Regions from separate parts of the Nitratireductor sp. StC3 genome, predicted to be linked through region 2. Evidence: predicted binding sites of a transcription regulator. Region 2 holds the regulator's gene; each other region holds the start of a gene.
What was found. The regulator LexA, encoded in region 2, represses DNA repair genes until DNA is damaged. The targets are predictions, from matches to a motif close to TGTTCNNNNTGTGTTCNG.
Positions count from the first base shown of each region.

Region 1: the regulator LexA is predicted to act here: its motif matches at 2,231-2,248, upstream of C7T96_RS05745 (helicase-related protein).
Region 3: the regulator LexA is predicted to act here: its motif matches at 2,383-2,400, upstream of C7T96_RS14860 (2'-5' RNA ligase family protein).
Region 4: the regulator LexA is predicted to act here: its motif matches at 2,637-2,654, upstream of rmuC (DNA recombination protein RmuC).

Region 1 covers NZ_PYBP01000002.1:258,534-262,719, forward strand. The annotation lists gene C7T96_RS05745 (helicase-related protein) at 1-2,065, opposite strand, end outside; gene C7T96_RS05750 (DUF922 domain-containing protein) at 2,540-3,055, shown strand; gene phbB (acetoacetyl-CoA reductase) at 3,086-3,808, opposite strand; gene C7T96_RS05760 (acetyl-CoA C-acetyltransferase) at 3,935-4,186, opposite strand, start outside.
Region 2 covers NZ_PYBP01000001.1:298,238-302,423, reverse strand. The annotation lists gene C7T96_RS01500 (ComEC/Rec2 family competence protein) at 1-1,541, shown strand, start outside; gene lexA (transcriptional repressor LexA) at 1,666-2,379, opposite strand; gene C7T96_RS01490 (phosphate ABC transporter ATP-binding protein) at 2,616-3,437, opposite strand; gene C7T96_RS01485 (ABC transporter permease subunit) at 3,434-4,186, opposite strand, start outside.
Region 3 covers NZ_PYBP01000006.1:196,950-201,135, forward strand. The annotation lists gene C7T96_RS14850 (cytochrome c oxidase subunit I) at 1-524, opposite strand, end outside; gene coxB (cytochrome c oxidase subunit II) at 599-1,426, opposite strand; gene C7T96_RS14860 (2'-5' RNA ligase family protein) at 1,701-2,318, opposite strand; gene C7T96_RS14865 (PucR family transcriptional regulator) at 2,454-4,058, opposite strand.
Region 4 covers NZ_PYBP01000010.1:22,038-26,223, forward strand. The annotation lists gene C7T96_RS18385 (lytic murein transglycosylase) at 1-661, opposite strand, end outside; gene recR (recombination mediator RecR) at 687-1,292, opposite strand; gene rmuC (DNA recombination protein RmuC) at 1,350-2,603, opposite strand; gene def (peptide deformylase) at 2,705-3,235, shown strand; gene fmt (methionyl-tRNA formyltransferase) at 3,315-4,186, shown strand, end outside.

The sequences.
Region 1 (4,186 bases), on a different contig from region 2:
GCGCCGGAACGAAGATGTGGTAGGCGCCGAAGCGCACGCCGAGCCGCCGCAGCGCGCCGCGCGCCTCCTGATCGAGCCCGCGCACTTCGTCGGCCACCTCGCGGCGACCGATCATGCCGAGATTTTCCACCAGCCGGAAAGCGATGCCGCGGGCGATGCCGGAAAGCTGTTCGGCGTCACGCAGATCGGCCAGCGGCTTGAGCAGGCTGTCGATCTGGAAGGCGACGAAACGCTCGATGCGCGCCGCGACCTTGTCGCGCGCCGGCCCGGTCACCTGTTCGTCGGCAAGCAGCACCGCGCGCGGACGCAGAAGGTCCTCGCTCGCTACCAGCGTGGCCACCGGCGCGCCGATCCAGCGCACGACACCGTCCGACCCGAGCGCGAGGTCGCCGTTGCCGGTCGCAGCGAAGCGCTCGGCTCGGGCCTCGAACTCCTGCGCCAGCGCCTTTTGCGCGGCCGTTTTCACCGCGCGCGCATCCTCGCCGCCTGCCGACTGGTCGGCGGTAAAGCGGAACCCCTGCAATTCGCCGACATGATGTCCTTCCACGAGGACCTGTCCGGACGGATTGATTTCAGCGTCAAGCATCGTGTTTTCTCTCAGCCGCTTCATGAGCACGGAAGTCCTGCGGTCAACGAAGCGTTTCGTCAACCGCTCATGTAACGCATCGGACAGCCGGTCCTCGATCTCGCGCGTTTTTTCCTGCCAGTGTGCCGGATCGGCAAGCCAGCCCGGACGGTGGGAGACGAAGGTCCAGGTGCGGATCTGCGCGATGCGCTGCGACAGCGCGTCGATTTCGCCCTGGGTGGTGTCGGCGCGACGCACCTGCTCGGCCATGTAGTTTTCGTCGACATGACCGCGGCGCACGAGGTCGGTATAGATGGCGCCGATCAGATCGGCGTGCTGGGCCGGCGCGATCCGTCGATAGTCCGGCAGCGCGCACACATCCCACAAGGTCGCCACCCGCTCCCGCGTCGTCGCCAGATCGCGTATGTCGGCGTCGCGGATCACCGTCTCCAGCGCTTGCTGGTCGACCGCCGGCGGCGCCCGGGTCAGCCCCTCGACCGGCGCCGGGGTTTCGATCGACCGGCGCAACGCGTCCAGACTGCCAAAGTCGAATTCGGCCGTGCGCCATTGCAGCACCCGCACCGGCTCGAAATCGTGCGCTTCGATCTTTTCGACGAGCTCGTCGTCGAACGGATCGACCTGGCCGGTGACCCCGAACGTGCCATCGCGCATGTGCCGGCCGGCGCGGCCGGCGATCTGGCCGAGTTCGGCGGCGGTGAGCTGGCGGTACTGATAGCCGTCGAACTTGCGGTTCTGCGCAAACGCGACGTGGTCGACATCGAGATTCAGCCCCATGCCGATCGCATCGGTGGCGACCAGATAGTCGACGTCGCCCGACTGGTAGAGCGCGACCTGGGCATTGCGGGTGCGCGGACTGAGCGCGCCGAGCACCACGGCAGCACCGCCGCGCTGACGACGGATCAGCTCGGCGATCGCGTAGACCTCGTCGGCCGAGAACGCGACGATCGCCGTGCGCGGCGGCAGGCGCGTGATCTTCTTGGAGCCCGAATAGGCAAGATGCGACATGCGTGGCCGGGTGACGACCGACAGGCCCTTGAGCAGCCGTTCCAGGATGCCGCGCATCGTCGCCGCACCGAGAAGCAAAGTCTCCTGCCGGCCGCGCAGATGCAGGATACGGTCGGTGAAGATGTGGCCGCGCTCCAGGTCGCCGGCGAGCTGGACCTCGTCAATCGCCACGAAGGCGGCATCTGTCTGGCGCGGCATCGCCTCCACGGTGCAGACCGAAAACCGAGCGCCCGGCGGCTGGATCTTCTCCTCGCCGGTGATCAGCGCGACATTGTCGGCGCCCACCTTGTCGGCGACCCGACCGTAGACCTCGCGCGCCAGAAGCCGCAGCGGCAGGCCGATCACGCCGGTTTCGTGCGCGACCATGCGTTCGATGGCGAGATGGGTCTTGCCGGTATTGGTCGGCCCGAGAATCGCGGTCACGTCGCGCCCGGACAGAATCAGCGGCCCCTGCTGTTTCGGCTGAATATTCATGGAATGGCAATCAGGCCCTTTGCGCCAATGCCCTTTTGTCGCCGTCTGATCGTTCCGGCGCTAGGCGCTGAGGGCGAAGTGAGGGCGGATTTCGCCAGGAAGACATAGGAGCTTTCCCGCCCGAACACAATCGGCAAGCGCCGCCGGGCGGGCTGGCGCCGCAATTGGAACGGGACTGGAACGAATCGGCGACGAATCGCTGACTCGGCCTGATTCAGGGTTTGTTCCATGCGCCTATCTGGTGTTCGTCCGGGCGCGGGACACCAGATGGTGAATCGGCATATGTGGTCGGCAACACCCACCGGCAGCCGCGAGACTTGGCCTCAGGGCGCGGCCGGTGCAGGATACACCCTGTCGGCCAAAAGGCTGCGGCGCGGATGCGGGGTGGAACCGGGAATGCGCGGGCATCGTCTTGAAACGGCAATATCTGGCATCCGGCGATGGCTGTTGGCGGCGGCCTTGCTTTTGGGCGCAGTGCTACCGAGTCAAGGCTGGGCCGACGAGGGCACCGAGATCACCCGGCGTTATTATGCCATCAGCGGCCGCTCCCGCGCCGAACTGCTCGCCTCCGTGCGGCGCAATGCACCCCGCGCCGGGTCGGCCTACGGTATCGGTTTCATCGATTTTCATCCGCGCTACACGCTCGCGCCGATCGCCGAGGGCTGCCGCGTCGACACGGCCACGGTCGGCTTGCGGATCGTGTTGCGCCTGCCGCGCTGGAACGGAGCCAAGGACGCGCCGCGGGCGGTAAAGCGGCTCGCCGCCCGTTTCGAGCGCGCGATCACAGCGCATGAAATGCAACATGTGCGCATCGCCAAACACCATGCACGGCGCATGGCGCGCCAGATCGCGCGTCTCAAACCGGCCGAGAACTGCTGGAGGTTGCGGCGTGCGGCCCAAGCCGTGATCGCACGACACAAAAAGGCCCATCGCGCGAGCCAAGCCGCCTTCGATCGGCGCACCCGCAAGGCCATCAAGCGGCTCTTGTGAAGGCGCCGCGGCCGCGCCGGATTTCATCCGTCAGGTGAAATATTGCCCGCCATTGGCCGTGATCGTCGAGCCGGTGATGAAGCCGGCGTCGTCGGAGGCGAGAAAGACCACGCAGCGCGCGATCTCGTCCGCTTCGCCGAGACGGCCGACCGGAATCTGGGCGATGATCGCCTCGCGCACTTTCTCCGGCACGGCCATGACCATGTCGGTTCCGATATAGCCCGGGCAGATCGCGTTGACGGTGATGCCGTTGCGCGCGCCCTCCTGGGCCAGCGCCTTGGTGAAGCCGAGATCGCCGGCCTTCGACGCGGAATAGTTGGCCTGGGCAAACTGTCCCTTCTGACCGTTGATGGAGGAGATGGTGATGACCCGGCCGAACTTGCGCTCGCGCATGCCATTCCAGACCGGATGGGTCATGTTGAAGACGCCGTTGAGATTGGTGTTGATGACGTCGGTCCACTGTTCCCTGGTCATCTTGTGAAAGGGGGCGTCGCGGGTGATGCCGGCATTGTTGACCAGAATATCGACCGGTCCGAGATCGGCTTCGACCTGGGCGATGCCGCCGGCGCAGGCGTCGTAATCGGCCACGGACCATTTGTAGACCGGAATGCCGGTTTCGGCGTTGAAGCCCTGCGCCGCCTCGTCATTGCCGGCATAGTTGGCCGCTACGTTGCAGCCCGCCTGTTTGAGCGCGACGGCGATTGCCGCCCCGATGCCGCGCGTTCCCCCGGTGACGATCGCGGTTCTGGCCATTTGGTTCTCCTCCCTGTCTGCGGAGAGGCTGACGGTTCACGACGGCTGGCGAAGTGCGGGGTCGGAAGCCGCTTCGCTCTTTTTCCGCCGCTCCCGCGCGCCGCCCCCCTCTTTTCTGCCGTTTGCTCAGTTCATCGCTTCCACGCACATGGCGACCCCCATGCCGCCGCCGATGCACAAGGTGGCAAGGCCCTTCTTCGCACCGCGCCGCTGCATCTCGTGCACCAGCGTGTTGAAGATGCGCGCGCCCGAGGCGCCGATCGGATGGCCGATCGCGATCGCGCCGCCGTTGACGTTCACGATGTCCGGATCCCAGCCCATATCCTTGTTAACCGCGCAGGCCTGTGCGGCGAAGGCCTCGTTGGCCTCGACCAGGTC
Region 2 (4,186 bases):
CCGCGCTGATCGCCGGCACCCGCGCCGGCATTCCCGAGGAGGTCGACGAGGCGCTGCGCCGGGCCGGCCTCGCACACATCCTGTCGATATCCGGCCTGCACATGGCCCTCGTCGCCGGCACGGTGATGCTGGCGCTGCGGGCGCTGTTCGCGCTCGCGTCGGGCTTTTCCTCGCGCCGGCCGGTCAAAAAATACGCCGCCGCGCTGGCGCTTGCCGCGGCCGCCTATTATCTGGCGATTTCCGGCGCCGCGGTCGCCGCCCAGCGCTCGTTCATCATGATCGCGGTGATGCTGGTGGCGCTGCTGTTCGACCGCGCCGCAATCACCATGCGCAATCTGGCAATCGCGGCGCTGATCATCGCCGCGCTGGCCCCGCACGAGGTGGTCGGGCCGAGTTTCCAGATGTCGTTCGCCGCCACGGCGGCGCTGATCGCGGCCTATACGGCCTGGTCGAACCGGGTTTCGGCAAGGACGGGCGCCGGCCGCGCCCCGCCACGGGGCGGGCTGAACGCGGCCGGGCGCCGCCTGGCTTATTTCGCCACGGGGATCGCGGCAACCTCGCTGATCGCCGGCGGCGCGACCACGGTCTACGCGATCTGGCATTTCCACCGTGTCGCCCCGCTCGGGCTGGTTGCCAATCTCGCCGCCATGCCGGTCGTGTCGACGCTGATCATGCCGCCGGCCGTCGCCGCAGGCGTGTTGATGCCGGTGGGGCTGGAAGGTCCGCCGCTGACGGTGATGGGGCAGGGGATCGCGATCATGGTGGCTGTGGCGCGCTGGGTTGCCGATCACAGCCCGATCGACGCTGTCGGGGCGATGCCGCCGCTGGCGCTGATCCTGTTCACCGCCGCGCTTCTCGTCGCGACCATCGCGACCTCCGGCCTGCGCTGGCTGGCGCTGCCGCTGGCGCTGGCCGCAACGCTGGCCTTCGGCTTGCGCACGCCGCCCGACCTGCTGGTTTCCGAGGACGCCCGGCTGGCCGCCTTGATGCGCGATGACGGCCTATTCGCCGTCAATCGCCCGCGACCGAACGGTTTTACCATCGGCATCTGGCAAAAGGCGCTGGCAGCCACGGGTTACGTCAAGCCGCGCGACCGCGCCGACGGCAAGCCCGAGGCGGAGACGCGCTTCGTCTGCGACGCCGCGGCCTGCGAGGCCGTCCATGCCCGCGGCGCCGTGGTGGTGCACGCCAAGACCCGGGCCGCGGCCGCGCCGTTTTGCGGCGTGGCGAGCGTGATCGTGATCGCGGACGCGACCGCCGCCAATCCGTGCCGGGCGAAAGACGTTCTTGTCGTGACCGCGCGCGACCTTGCCCGCCGCGGCAGTCTCGAAGTGCGCTTCAAGCAAGTTGGAACCGAAAGCGCCGGCGCGAGCGGGGGGCCGTTGCGCGCCGAAGCGCGCTTCGCCCTGCCGCGGAACGAACGGCCATGGTTCGCGCACCGCAAATTCTCGCGCGAGGCCCGCGGTCTCGCGCCTTACAAGCGCGGCGAGAAAGGCAGGAACAACAAGAACGGCAAAAGCGGGAAAGGCGACAAAAGCTGAGCCATCCGCCGTGGCGGCGAGATCGGCGGCCGACAAAGCGGCGCCCGATCGAGCCGCGGCCAGACTACATATGTGCCGACACCGGCCCGACCTGGGTCGCCGGCGCGACCGACACCGGGAAACGTCAGTAGCGGCGGATCAGGCCGACCAGCCGCCCTTGGACTTTGACCTGGTCGGGGCCGTAGATGCGGGTTTCGTAGGCCGGGTTGGCAGCTTCGAGCGCGATCGAGGCGCCCTTGCGCCGAAACCGTTTCAGGGTCGCCTCGGCGTCTTCCACCAACGCCACGACGATGTCGCCGGGATTGGCTGTCGCCGCGCTGCGAATGATGACGGTGTCGCCGTCGAGAATGCCGGCATCGATCATGGAATCGCCGCGCACCTCGAGCGCGTAGTGCTCGCCGGCCGACAGCATGTCGGGCGGCACGGCGATCGCATGCGTTTGATGCTGGATGGCGTCGATCGGCACGCCGGCGGCGATCCGCCCCATGACCGGCACCGACACGCCGCCGCCAGCGTCGTCATTGGCCGACACGGGCGGGGCCGGCTTGGGTTTGGGCTTGCCGAGACTGCCCTCGATGACGCTCGGCGAAAAGCTGCGCGGCCGCCCGAGCCCCGGAGAGATCGATTCGGGCAGGCGCAGCACTTCCAGCGCACGGGCGCGATTGGGCAACCGGCGGATGAAACCGCGCTCCTCCAGCGCCGTGATCAGCCGATGAATGCCCGATTTGGAGGCGAGATCGAGCGCTTCCTTCATTTCGTCGAAGGAGGGCGGAATGCCGGTTTCCTTCAGCCGTTGATGGATGAAAAGCAGCAGCTCGTGTTGTTTTCGGGTTAACATGGCGGCCCCAGTGGAATCATCGACAAACAAAACCAGAACAAACTGTATCTGTTCTCACCTTGTTCCGCAAGTGTCCGAGCGCCGAAAGACGAAAACGATGCCGGCAACGCCGCCGACGGCATGCCGCGCCCGGTCTTCGGGCAGGCACCGATACCCGCGACAAGGGAAGGCCGCGGATGTTGAAACGCGGCGTCCCCGTTTCGAGCGCCGGTCTCTCGGCGGGTTTTGCGCCCGGCCTACGCCAGCCGGCCGTTGAGATAATCGTCGGTGACCTGGTTTTGCGGCCGCTCCGACAAATCCGCCATCGTGCCGTGCTCGAGCAGGTAGCCGGTTCCGCGCCGTGTCCAAAACAGCGCGCACTGATCGGCGATCCGTCGTGCCTGAGACAGATTATGCGTGACGATCACCAGCGTGACGCTGTCCTTGAGTTTGAGCAGCAGGCGCTCGATCGTCATCGTCGACATCGGGTCGAGCGCGCTGCACGGTTCGTCCAGAAGCAGGATTTCGGGCCGCGTGGCCAGCGCCCTGGCAATGCACAAACGCTGCTGCTGGCCGCCGGACAGCGCGCAGGCGGACATGTCGAGCCGGTGGCCGATTTCCGCGTGCAGGCCGACGGCACGCAGGCATTCGTCGATGCGCGCGTCCCGGTCCGCCCGCCGGCGCACGCCGAATTCACTCAACACGATATCGAAATTGCGACGGATGGAGAACGGAAACGGGTTAGGTTTCTGAAACACCATGCCGACCCGCTTGCGCAACCGCAGGAGATCGGCGCCCCGCGCCAGCACGTCGGTATCGCGAACAAGGATACGGCCGGACGCGTTCGCACCCGGGATCAGGTCGATCAGCCGGTTGACGCAGGTCAGCAGGCTGGTTTTGCCGCAGCCGGACGGGCCGATCAGCGCGGTGATGCGCCCTGGCGGGATCGACAGGCTGACATCCGACAGGGCCTTGATGGCGCCATAGGCGACCGTGACGTTTTCGACGCGGATATGGCTCGCCTCGGCGCGGCCCGGCGACAAGTCGAGCTTTCGGGTTCCTGTGGCTTGCACGTTCATACGAAATCCCTGCCTTGCTTGCTGTCCAAAGCCGTGAACAGGGCGACGACGGCGGCGACCGACGCCAAGAGCACGGTGGCGGTCGCGAACGCATTGCCGTCGCCACCGGGAACGTTCATCGCCAGGTCGAGAATATGGACCGCCAGGGTCCGTCCCGAATCGAAAACCGAATCCGGCATGCGCACCACGTAGCCGCTGGTGAAGATCAGGGCGGCGCTTTCGGCGACCGCGCGCCCGAAACCGAGCCCCAGCCCGGCGAAAATGCCCGGTGCGGCGGCCGGCAGCATGATCGACCAGACGATCCGCCGCTGCGGCAGGCCGAGCGCGTAGCCGGCCCTGCGGTCTTCGCCGTGCATGCGCAAGGTGGTTTCGGCCACGCAGGCCGCGATCGGCAGGATCATCAGGGCGAGCGTCAGCCCGCCGGCCAGAATGGAAAAGCCGAAGCCGAGCCAGTCGCAGAAGATCATGTTGCCGGCCAGACCGAAGACGATCGAGGGAACGGCGGCCAGCACGCCCAGGCAGCCCCGCGTCAGGCGCGCGGCCACGGTGTGCGGGCGTACCGCCTCGACCAGAAACACCGCCGCCCCGACCGCAAGCGGCAAGGCGGCCGCCAGCGCCACCCCCGTCACCGCCGCCGTCGACACAAGCACCGGCGCGATGCCGCCGGCGCGCCCGGCCGCGCGCGGCGCGGTGGTGAGGAAGTCCCACGACACCAGCGCAGCACCGCGCGTGACCACATGCATAACGAT
Region 3 (4,186 bases), on a different contig from region 2:
ATGATACCCCAGGCCTGGCCGCCCGGCGTGCCCGACAGGATCGCCTGCGGCGGATAGAGCGTCCAGCCGGCGCCTGTCGGCCCGCCCGGCGCAAAGAAACTCGCGATCAGGACCAGCACGGCCAGCAGGTAAATCCAGTAAGACAGCATGTTGGCGTAGGGAAACACCATGTCGCGCGCGCCGACCATCAGCGGGATCAGGTAATTGCCGAACCCGCCGAGAAACAGCGCCGTCAAAAGATAGATCACCATGATCATGCCGTGCATGGTGATGAACTGGTAATAGGCTTCCGGGGTGATGAAATCGAACGTGCCGGGAAAGCCGAGCTGCAGGCGCATCAGCCACGACAAGACCAGCGCGACCATGCCGATCGCGATCGCGGTGCCGGAATACTGAATGGCGATGACCTTGGCGTCCTGCGAGAATACATAGGTCGTCCACCAGCTTTTCGGATGGTAGAGTTCGACATCGGCGACTTCCGCGGCCGGGACGGCATTGTTGGCATGCGGCGTGACCTCGACCATTCATCCACCTCCCGTCGGTGCGGCGCCCGCTTCCGGCGGGATCGCCGCGCGCTGCTATGCGGTCGCCTCCCCGCTCATCGCCGTGCATCTCCGGCGACGCTGACCTGTTCTGGCGCCGTCAGCTGCGCGAAAGTCGACTGCTCCTGCAGCCAGACCTGGTAATCTTCCTGCGTGTCGATGATGACGGTGCCGCGCATATAGCCGTGCCCGGTGCCGCACAGCTCCGCGCACAGCACGTCGAACGTTCCCGTGCGGGTCGGCGTGAACCAGAAATAGGTGACCGTACCCGGCACCATGTCCATCTTGGCGCGGAATTCCGGCACGTAGAAATCGTGCAGCACGTCGATCGAGCGCAAGAGCATCTTGACCGGCTTGCCGATTGGCAGGTGCAGATCGCCGGCCTCGACTACGACATCGTCCTGGCCGTTCGGGTCGTCGGGATTGACGCCCAGCGGATTGTCGAAGGAGACGAGGCGGCTGTTCGACGTGCCGAGCTTGCCGTCGGCACCCGGCAGGCGGAAACTCCACTGCCATTGCTGGCCGACGACCTCGACCTCGGCAGCGTCGTCGGGCACGGTGACGAACTGGTACCAGACGAACAGGCCGGGCGCGAGCATCACCGCCACGCCCAGGGCCGTGGCGACCGTCAGCCAGGTCTCCAGCTTCCTGCTTTCGGGCTCGTACTCCGCCTTGCGTCCTTCCTTGTGGCGGAACCGGAACACGCAATAGGCCATGAACAGCACCACGGCCGCAAAGACCACGCCGGTGATCCAGAACGTGATGACGAGCGTGGTGTCGATATACCCCCAATTCGAGGCAATCGGGGTCCACCACCACGGGCTCAGAATGTGAAACAGGACCGAGCCGGCGACAATAAGAACGAGTACCAGCGCAACCGCCATTCTCCGTTCCTCCCGGCATCCCGTCGGCGTTGACGCGCCGAAACCGGATGTCGCCTCACCATAACCTGATGTTCCGCGGCGACGCCACACCATCGCCGGTCGCGCGCACGTAACCGGTCCCGCGCGGCACCGCTTCCCGGCGGAACGGACACGATGACGTTACGTCAAGTGATTGATTGGCAATGACGAACTCATCGGCATCGCGGCGCGGCAATTAGACCTGCGTCAAAATGTCATCCCTGTGGAGAATCACCGGGTCCGGGCCGCAACCGTGTCAACCGCACAGGTTCCAACGCGCCAGCACCGTATATTGCGTAAGCCATAGCTTACTGTGAACGAGCGCGAAGCCGCGCACCCAAAACCGGACCGGCGCGATCGCGCGCCTGGCGACCGCTGCGTGGCCATAGGACAGCGTCATATGCGGAACGAATTGGCGCCCCGCCCGCAAGCCGTTTGCCCGCATGGCATCCCCGAGCCGCTCATAAAGCGCAAACAGCGGAGGATCGTCGCCAAGCAGAACGAGCGGCCGACGACGTGGAGCCTCGAAGGTGGCGGCGAAACGCAGGCTCACCTCGAACGGCGGCATCGCGACGGCGTTTCCCGCCTGGCGCGCGGCATAGACGAATTTCTCGCGCAAGCGCCCATAATCGCCGACATGATGCAGGGAAATGTGCAGACGCTGCGCGCCGAGCCGGTCTTGCCGCAGCCGGTTTTCGGCGACGAGTCGATCCGCCAGGCGCCAAGCCTGTGCAGCCGACTGCGGATCCGGAAAGATCGCGAAAAACAGCCGCTCCGGCCGTTTCGGCCTGACGGGAAAATCCCGAACGAAATCGAATACGCCCTGAATGGGAAGGGTTTGTTCGGGAACGCACGGCACGGGCCTTGCCTCCACACCCGCCCGCTTCCGCTTTCAAGCCGCACGCGCCGGCTCGCCCCATTCGATCGTTGCGCAAGCCTGAAACAAAACAAGAACATTTACAAGAGCACCCGGCGACGCCGACCGACACGCGGCCACCCCGCAGCCTGCTCAGGAGACCAGAGGCAGCAATTTCAGCGCCAGGTGATAGTGCAGCCGCATTTTCGGTTGCAGGGCCTTTTCACCGGTCATCTCGTTGATCTGCGAGATCCGATAGCGCACCGTGTTGTGGTGGATGTTGAGCAGCCGCGCCGTCTCGCGGTAATTGCCGTTGCAATCCAGGAAGACCCGGAACGTCTCGATCAGGTCGATCCGGTGCGTCTCGTCGTGATCGATCAGCATGCCCAGCCACTCATGGACGAAGCGATGCACGTCCGGTTGCATCGCGCTTTTGGAAAACAGCCGATAAAACCCGGTCTCGTCGTAAAGATGCACCGCGCCGGCCTTGCTGGTGTTTCGGCCGTGCTCGAGCGCCTGTTCGGCCTGCTCGTAGGCGCGGTAGAAATGCTCCACCGCGGTGACCTGGCTGACACCCGCCGACCAGACCACTTCCTGCGCGCCGATCTTCAACAGTCTGGTGTCGATCTGTTCCTTGAAGACGTCCGGCTGGCACAGCCGCTCGTCGTCCTCGGGAACCAGTATGACGACGCGATCGTTGCGGATGACACCGGTGATGGTCTCGCTGTGCTTGGAGAAATGCACCCGCAAGGCGTTGGAAAGCGCGCGAAAGCGGTCGGTCCCGATATCGTGGAAGGCGACCACCACGCCGATGTAACGCGCGTGCAAGCGCTTGCCCATGGCGCTGTAGCGCGCCGCCAGCGCCGCCCGGGTCTGGCTGCCCGTGCTGCGGTCGATCAACGACAGGACGAATTCGTTCTGCCGTTCGAAGATGACGCTCTGGTCGGCCCGGATCTGACGAATTTTAAGCGATATCAGAACTTTCGCGTAGCTCAGATGGTCCAGCTCCTTATCGCTCAGCCTGCGGTTGCGTTCCACGACGACCAGCGTGCCGGTCATGCCGTTCGCCTGTTCGTAAGGCGTAAAGACGATGCTCGTGCGACGCCCCGTGCGGCGAGTGAGCGCGTTCTTGGCGTCGATCGTCTCGCTCGCCCAGCCCTCCTCCTCCAGAAGCGCCAGCGCGTCCTGCATATCCGGCTCGGGATTGGTCGGCGCGCTCAGCGCCAGGCCGTCCATCGGACTGATCACCATCACCGGGTTGGCCAGCAGCGCGTTGAGGTCGCCGAGCAGATCCTGCAGGGCCGAATCCGCCAGCATCGTCTGGCTGAAGCGGCCGCCGAGCAGTTCGGGCTGCGCGACCTTGCCGGCCTTGGCTTCGAAGAACTTCGACATCACCGGCGTGATGATCTCCACCCAGGCAACGTCTTCGGGAACCACGATGATGGGAAAATCGAGCGCGTCGGCGCTGTCGATCATCTTTTGCGGCACGCGCTTCATGTAGCGGTTCAGCTTGAGGCCGAGCCCCGACGCGCCATGCTCGACCAGCTCGTGGACGAACCGGTCGAGCCGGTGGCGCAATTGAAGCAGCGGATAGGTCGAGGTCAGGGCCAGTTCCTGTCCGCGCAGCCACCGCACGGCGTCGGGTGCGTCGAGCACCGTCGCGGTTTCGACGACGCGGTCGAGCCCTTTCCGGCCGGCCAGCAACGATCCGTTCTGCATTGCGGGCAACGTGAGAATCTGCCCGACGGTCAACGCCATGACCTGCGCTCCCTTTCCTTGCCCCCGTATCGATACGGGACTCTTGTCGGCTTATATTTGTATTTTAGATACAAAAAAATTAGCCATCGATTCATGCCCGTGGTCAATAGTTTTTCGCCCTCGAGCCG
Region 4 (4,186 bases), on a different contig from region 2:
AATTCCAGATATCGGCGCGCCCGTCGCCGTCGCCGTCGGCGGCGAATTTCAGATAGGAGCTCGGCAGGAATTGCGGCTGGCCGAGCGCGCCGGCCCAGGACGATTTCATGCTGCGCGGGTTGATCTGGTTGCGGTCGGCCAGAACGAGCGCGGCCAGCACCTCGGTGCGGAACATCTCCTTGCGCGTCGACAGGAACGCCTTGGTGGCCAGAACCTGGAACGCGTCGTGCGGGATCTTTGCCCGGCCGAAGCCGGATTCGCGGCCCCAGATCGCAAGAATGATTCCGGCCGGCACGCCGTGGCGCTTTTCGATCGCCGCGAGCGTGCCGCGATGCCGCTTGAGCCGTGCCCGCCCGCCGGCGGTGACGCCGCGCACGGTGTTTTCGTTGAAATAGGCGGCCGGCGAGCGGAATTCGGCCTGATGCTGCGCCACAGGCGCCTTCTTGCCGGGCAGGACGAGATCGGGCAGGTCGAGATTGGGCGAGACGCCGGCAAAGGCGGCCTCGAAGGTGGCGCGCGACACGCCGTTGGCCTTGGCGGCCGGCCACAGATCGGCGTCGAGCCAGGCGCGGAACTGTTTTTCGAGCGAGGACGCGCCCGCCGGCACTGTCGCCAGAAGCAGCGCGGCGGCGAGGATGGCAAGGCGGCGCAGGCGTGTCATGTCGGTTTCCTGGGCAAACAATGCGTCAAAATGTGGTTCTCGACTTCAGCGCCGCCGCGAGCGTTCCCTCGTCGAGATAGTCGAGCTCGCCGCCGACCGGCACGCCGTGGGCAAGCCGCGTCACCTTGACCCCGAGCCCGTCCAGCTGGTCGGTGATGTAGTGCGCGGTCGTCTGGCCTTCCACCGTGGCGTTGACGGCCAGGATCAGTTCGCCGATCTCGCCGCCCGCGACGCGGTCCACCAGCGCCTTGATATTGAGATCCTCGGGGCCGACGCCGTCGAGCGGCGACAGCGTGCCGCCGAGCACATGGTAGCGCGCGTTGATCGCGCCGGCGCGCTCCAGTGCCCAAAGATCGGCGACGTCCTCGACCACGATCAGCGTTGCCGGGTCGCGGCGCGCGTCGGTGCACACCGTGCACGGGTCGCTGGTATCGACATTGCCGCAGGTCGAACAGATGCGCACCGTGTCGACCGCCTCTGCCATGGCCGCCGCCAGCGGCTCCAGAAGCTGCTCCTTCTTCTTGATCAGGTGAAGGGCGGCGCGCCGCGCCGAGCGCGGGCCGAGGCCGGGCACCTTGGCCAGCAACTGGATCAGGCGTTCGATTTCGGGGCCGGCGATTCGCTTCGACATGGCGCATGTCTACGTGCAATCCGGCCGCGATTGAAGCGCCGAGCGCGGCAAAAGCGTTCAATCGTCGCCGTCGACCACGCGCAGCCGCAGCGAGCCGGTCTTGGATTCGGCCATCTTGGGCGGGCTGCTGCCGTCGGCCTCCGCCGCCCCGCCGTCGCCCGCGCCCAGTTCCAGCGCCTCGATCTTCTCGCCGCGCCTGGTCACCTTCTCCGTCGAGGTCAGGATCAGGTCGAGATCGCGATTGGCTTGTGAGAAATGCGTCTGCAGTTTGCGCACCCGTTCGTCGAGCCGCCCCACATCCAGCATCAGCCGCGCCACCTCGCCCTGGATCAGATGCGCCTGCTCGCGCATGCGCGCATCCTTCAGCACCGCCTGGATGACCTGGATCGACAGCATCAGCAGCGACGGCGACACGATCACGATGCGAGCGCGGTGGGCGCGCTGCACCAGCGCCTCGAAATTTTCGTGGATCTCGGCGAAGATCGATTCCGACGGCACGAACATGAAGGCCGTGTCCTGGGTCTCGCCCTGGATCAGATAGCGTTCGGAAATCGCCTTGATATGCACGTCGATGTCGCGGCGGAAGGCTTGCGCGGCCTGTTTTTCGGCCTCCGGGCTTTCGGTTTCTCCGGCCGCGCGGATCGCATTCCACGATTCCAGCGGGAATTTGGCGTCGATCACCAGCGACGGCGCGCCGTTCGGCATCTTGACCAGACAGTCCGGCCGGTTGCCGTTCGACAGCGTCGCCTGGAATTCATAGGCGCCCGACGGCAGTCCGTCGGCCACGATCGCCTCCATGCGCGACTGGCCGAACGCGCCGCGCGTCTGCTTGTTGGCCAGGATCTGCTGCAATTGCACGACCTGGCCGGCCAGAGACTGGATATTGCCCTGGGCGGTGTCGATCACGGCCAGCCGCTCCTGCAGCTTGGCCAGGCTTTCGTGCGTGGCGCGGGCCTGCTGGCTCATCGACTGGCCGAGCCGGCCGGTCATCGTGTCGAGCCGTTCGGAGATCGCCTTGTTGAGTTCGCCCTGCCTGGACCCGAACACCTCGGCGATGGTCGCCATCCGGCCCTGCATTTCCGATTGCGCGCGCGTGATCTCGGCCATGCGCGCCTCCGCCTCGCGGGCTGCCGCGGCCGCGTCCGCCGCAGCTCTTGCCCGCGTTCGCGCCGCACGCATCAGCGCCACGATCAGCAGAACGATCAGGACCAGGATCAATCCCGCGCCGGCCAGCAGCGCGTGCGCGACGGTCAACGTGGCCTCGCCGAGCAGAAACAGTGGCTGGGACAGGAGCGGCGTGATCGGGTCCATCCCGCCATCCTAGTCGATTCGTTTGCGTCGCATAAGATCAAAACAGGAACATTGGCTAAGATGGAGTTGACGCTCACACGACCACCGATTACCTGAAGACCATGTCGATCAAGCCGCTCGTTTTCCTGCCCGATCCCGTCCTGCGCCAGGTTTCCAAGCCCGTGGAGCGGGTGGACGAGACTGTCCGGGCGCTTGCCGACGACATGCTGGAGACGATGTACGAGGCGCCGGGCATCGGCCTGGCGGCGATCCAGGTCGGCGAGCCGCTGCGCCTGCTCGTCATCGACCTGTCCAAGGAGGACGAGCCGCGCGCGCCGCAGATCTTCATCAATCCCGAAATCGTCGCCTCGGTCGACGAGCGCTCGGTCTACGAGGAAGGCTGTTTGTCGATTCCCGACTATTACGCCGAGGTCGAGCGGCCGGCTGCGGTGACCGTGGACTATGTCGACATCGACGGCAACAAGCGTCAGGTCGATGCTGACGGGCTGCTTGCGACCTGTCTTCAACACGAGATCGACCATCTCAACGGCGTTCTGTTCATCGACCATCTGTCCAGGCTGAAGCGCGACATGGTGGTCAAGAAGTTCAAAAAGATCGCTCGGGACAAGCCGCCGTCGCGGATGGCGGGGTAGGCAGCTTGATCTTGCCGCGCCAACCCGTTTGAAGCGGGGTGGTGCGCGCGTCCCTTGGTCCTGCAACGGGTAGTCCAACATGCCGCTTCGTCTCGTTTTCATGGGCACGCCCGATTTTTCCGTGCCGACGCTGCGCGCGGTTGCCGCGGCCGGCCACGACATTGCGGCCGTCTACACCCAGCCGCCGCGCAAGGCCGGACGTCGCGGGCTGGAGGTGACCCGGTCGCCCGTGCACCGCGCCGCCGAGGAGCTCGGCCTTCAGGTGCGCACGCCGGCCTCGCTCAAGGGCGCCGACGAGCAGGCTTCCTTTCGCGACCTGGCCGCCGACGCCGCCGTCGTGGTGGCTTACGGCCTGCTGCTGCCGAAACCGATCCTCGACGGCACCCGGCTCGGCTGCTTCAACGGCCACGCCTCCGCCCTGCCGCGCTGGCGCGGCGCGGCGCCGATCCAGCGCGCGATCATGGCCGGCGACAGCGAGACCGCGATGATGGTGATGAAGATGGAAGAGGGGCTCGATACCGGTCCCGTCGCTTTGCAAAGGCAAGTCGAGATTGGCCCGGACATGACGGCCGGCGAACTGCACGACGTTCTGGCGCGGGAATCCGCCACGCTGATGGTGGAGGCCTTGGCCGCGCTCGAGGCCGGCCGGCTTGCCCTGACGCCGCAGCCGGCCGAAGGCGTCACCTACGCCAAAAAGATCGACAAGGGCGAAACCCGTATCGACTGGACGCGGTCGGCGACCGAGATCCACAATCACATTCGCGGCCTGTCGCCGTTTCCGGGTGCCTGGTGCGAGGCGCCCCTGGCCGACAGGCCCGAGCGGCTGAAGATCCTGCGTTCGGCGCCGGCCGAGGGAACGGGCGCTCCCGGTGTCGTGCTCGACGACGCGCTGACGATTGCCTGCGGCACTGGAGCGGTCCGCCTGGTCGAGCTGCAGCGCGCCGGCGGCAA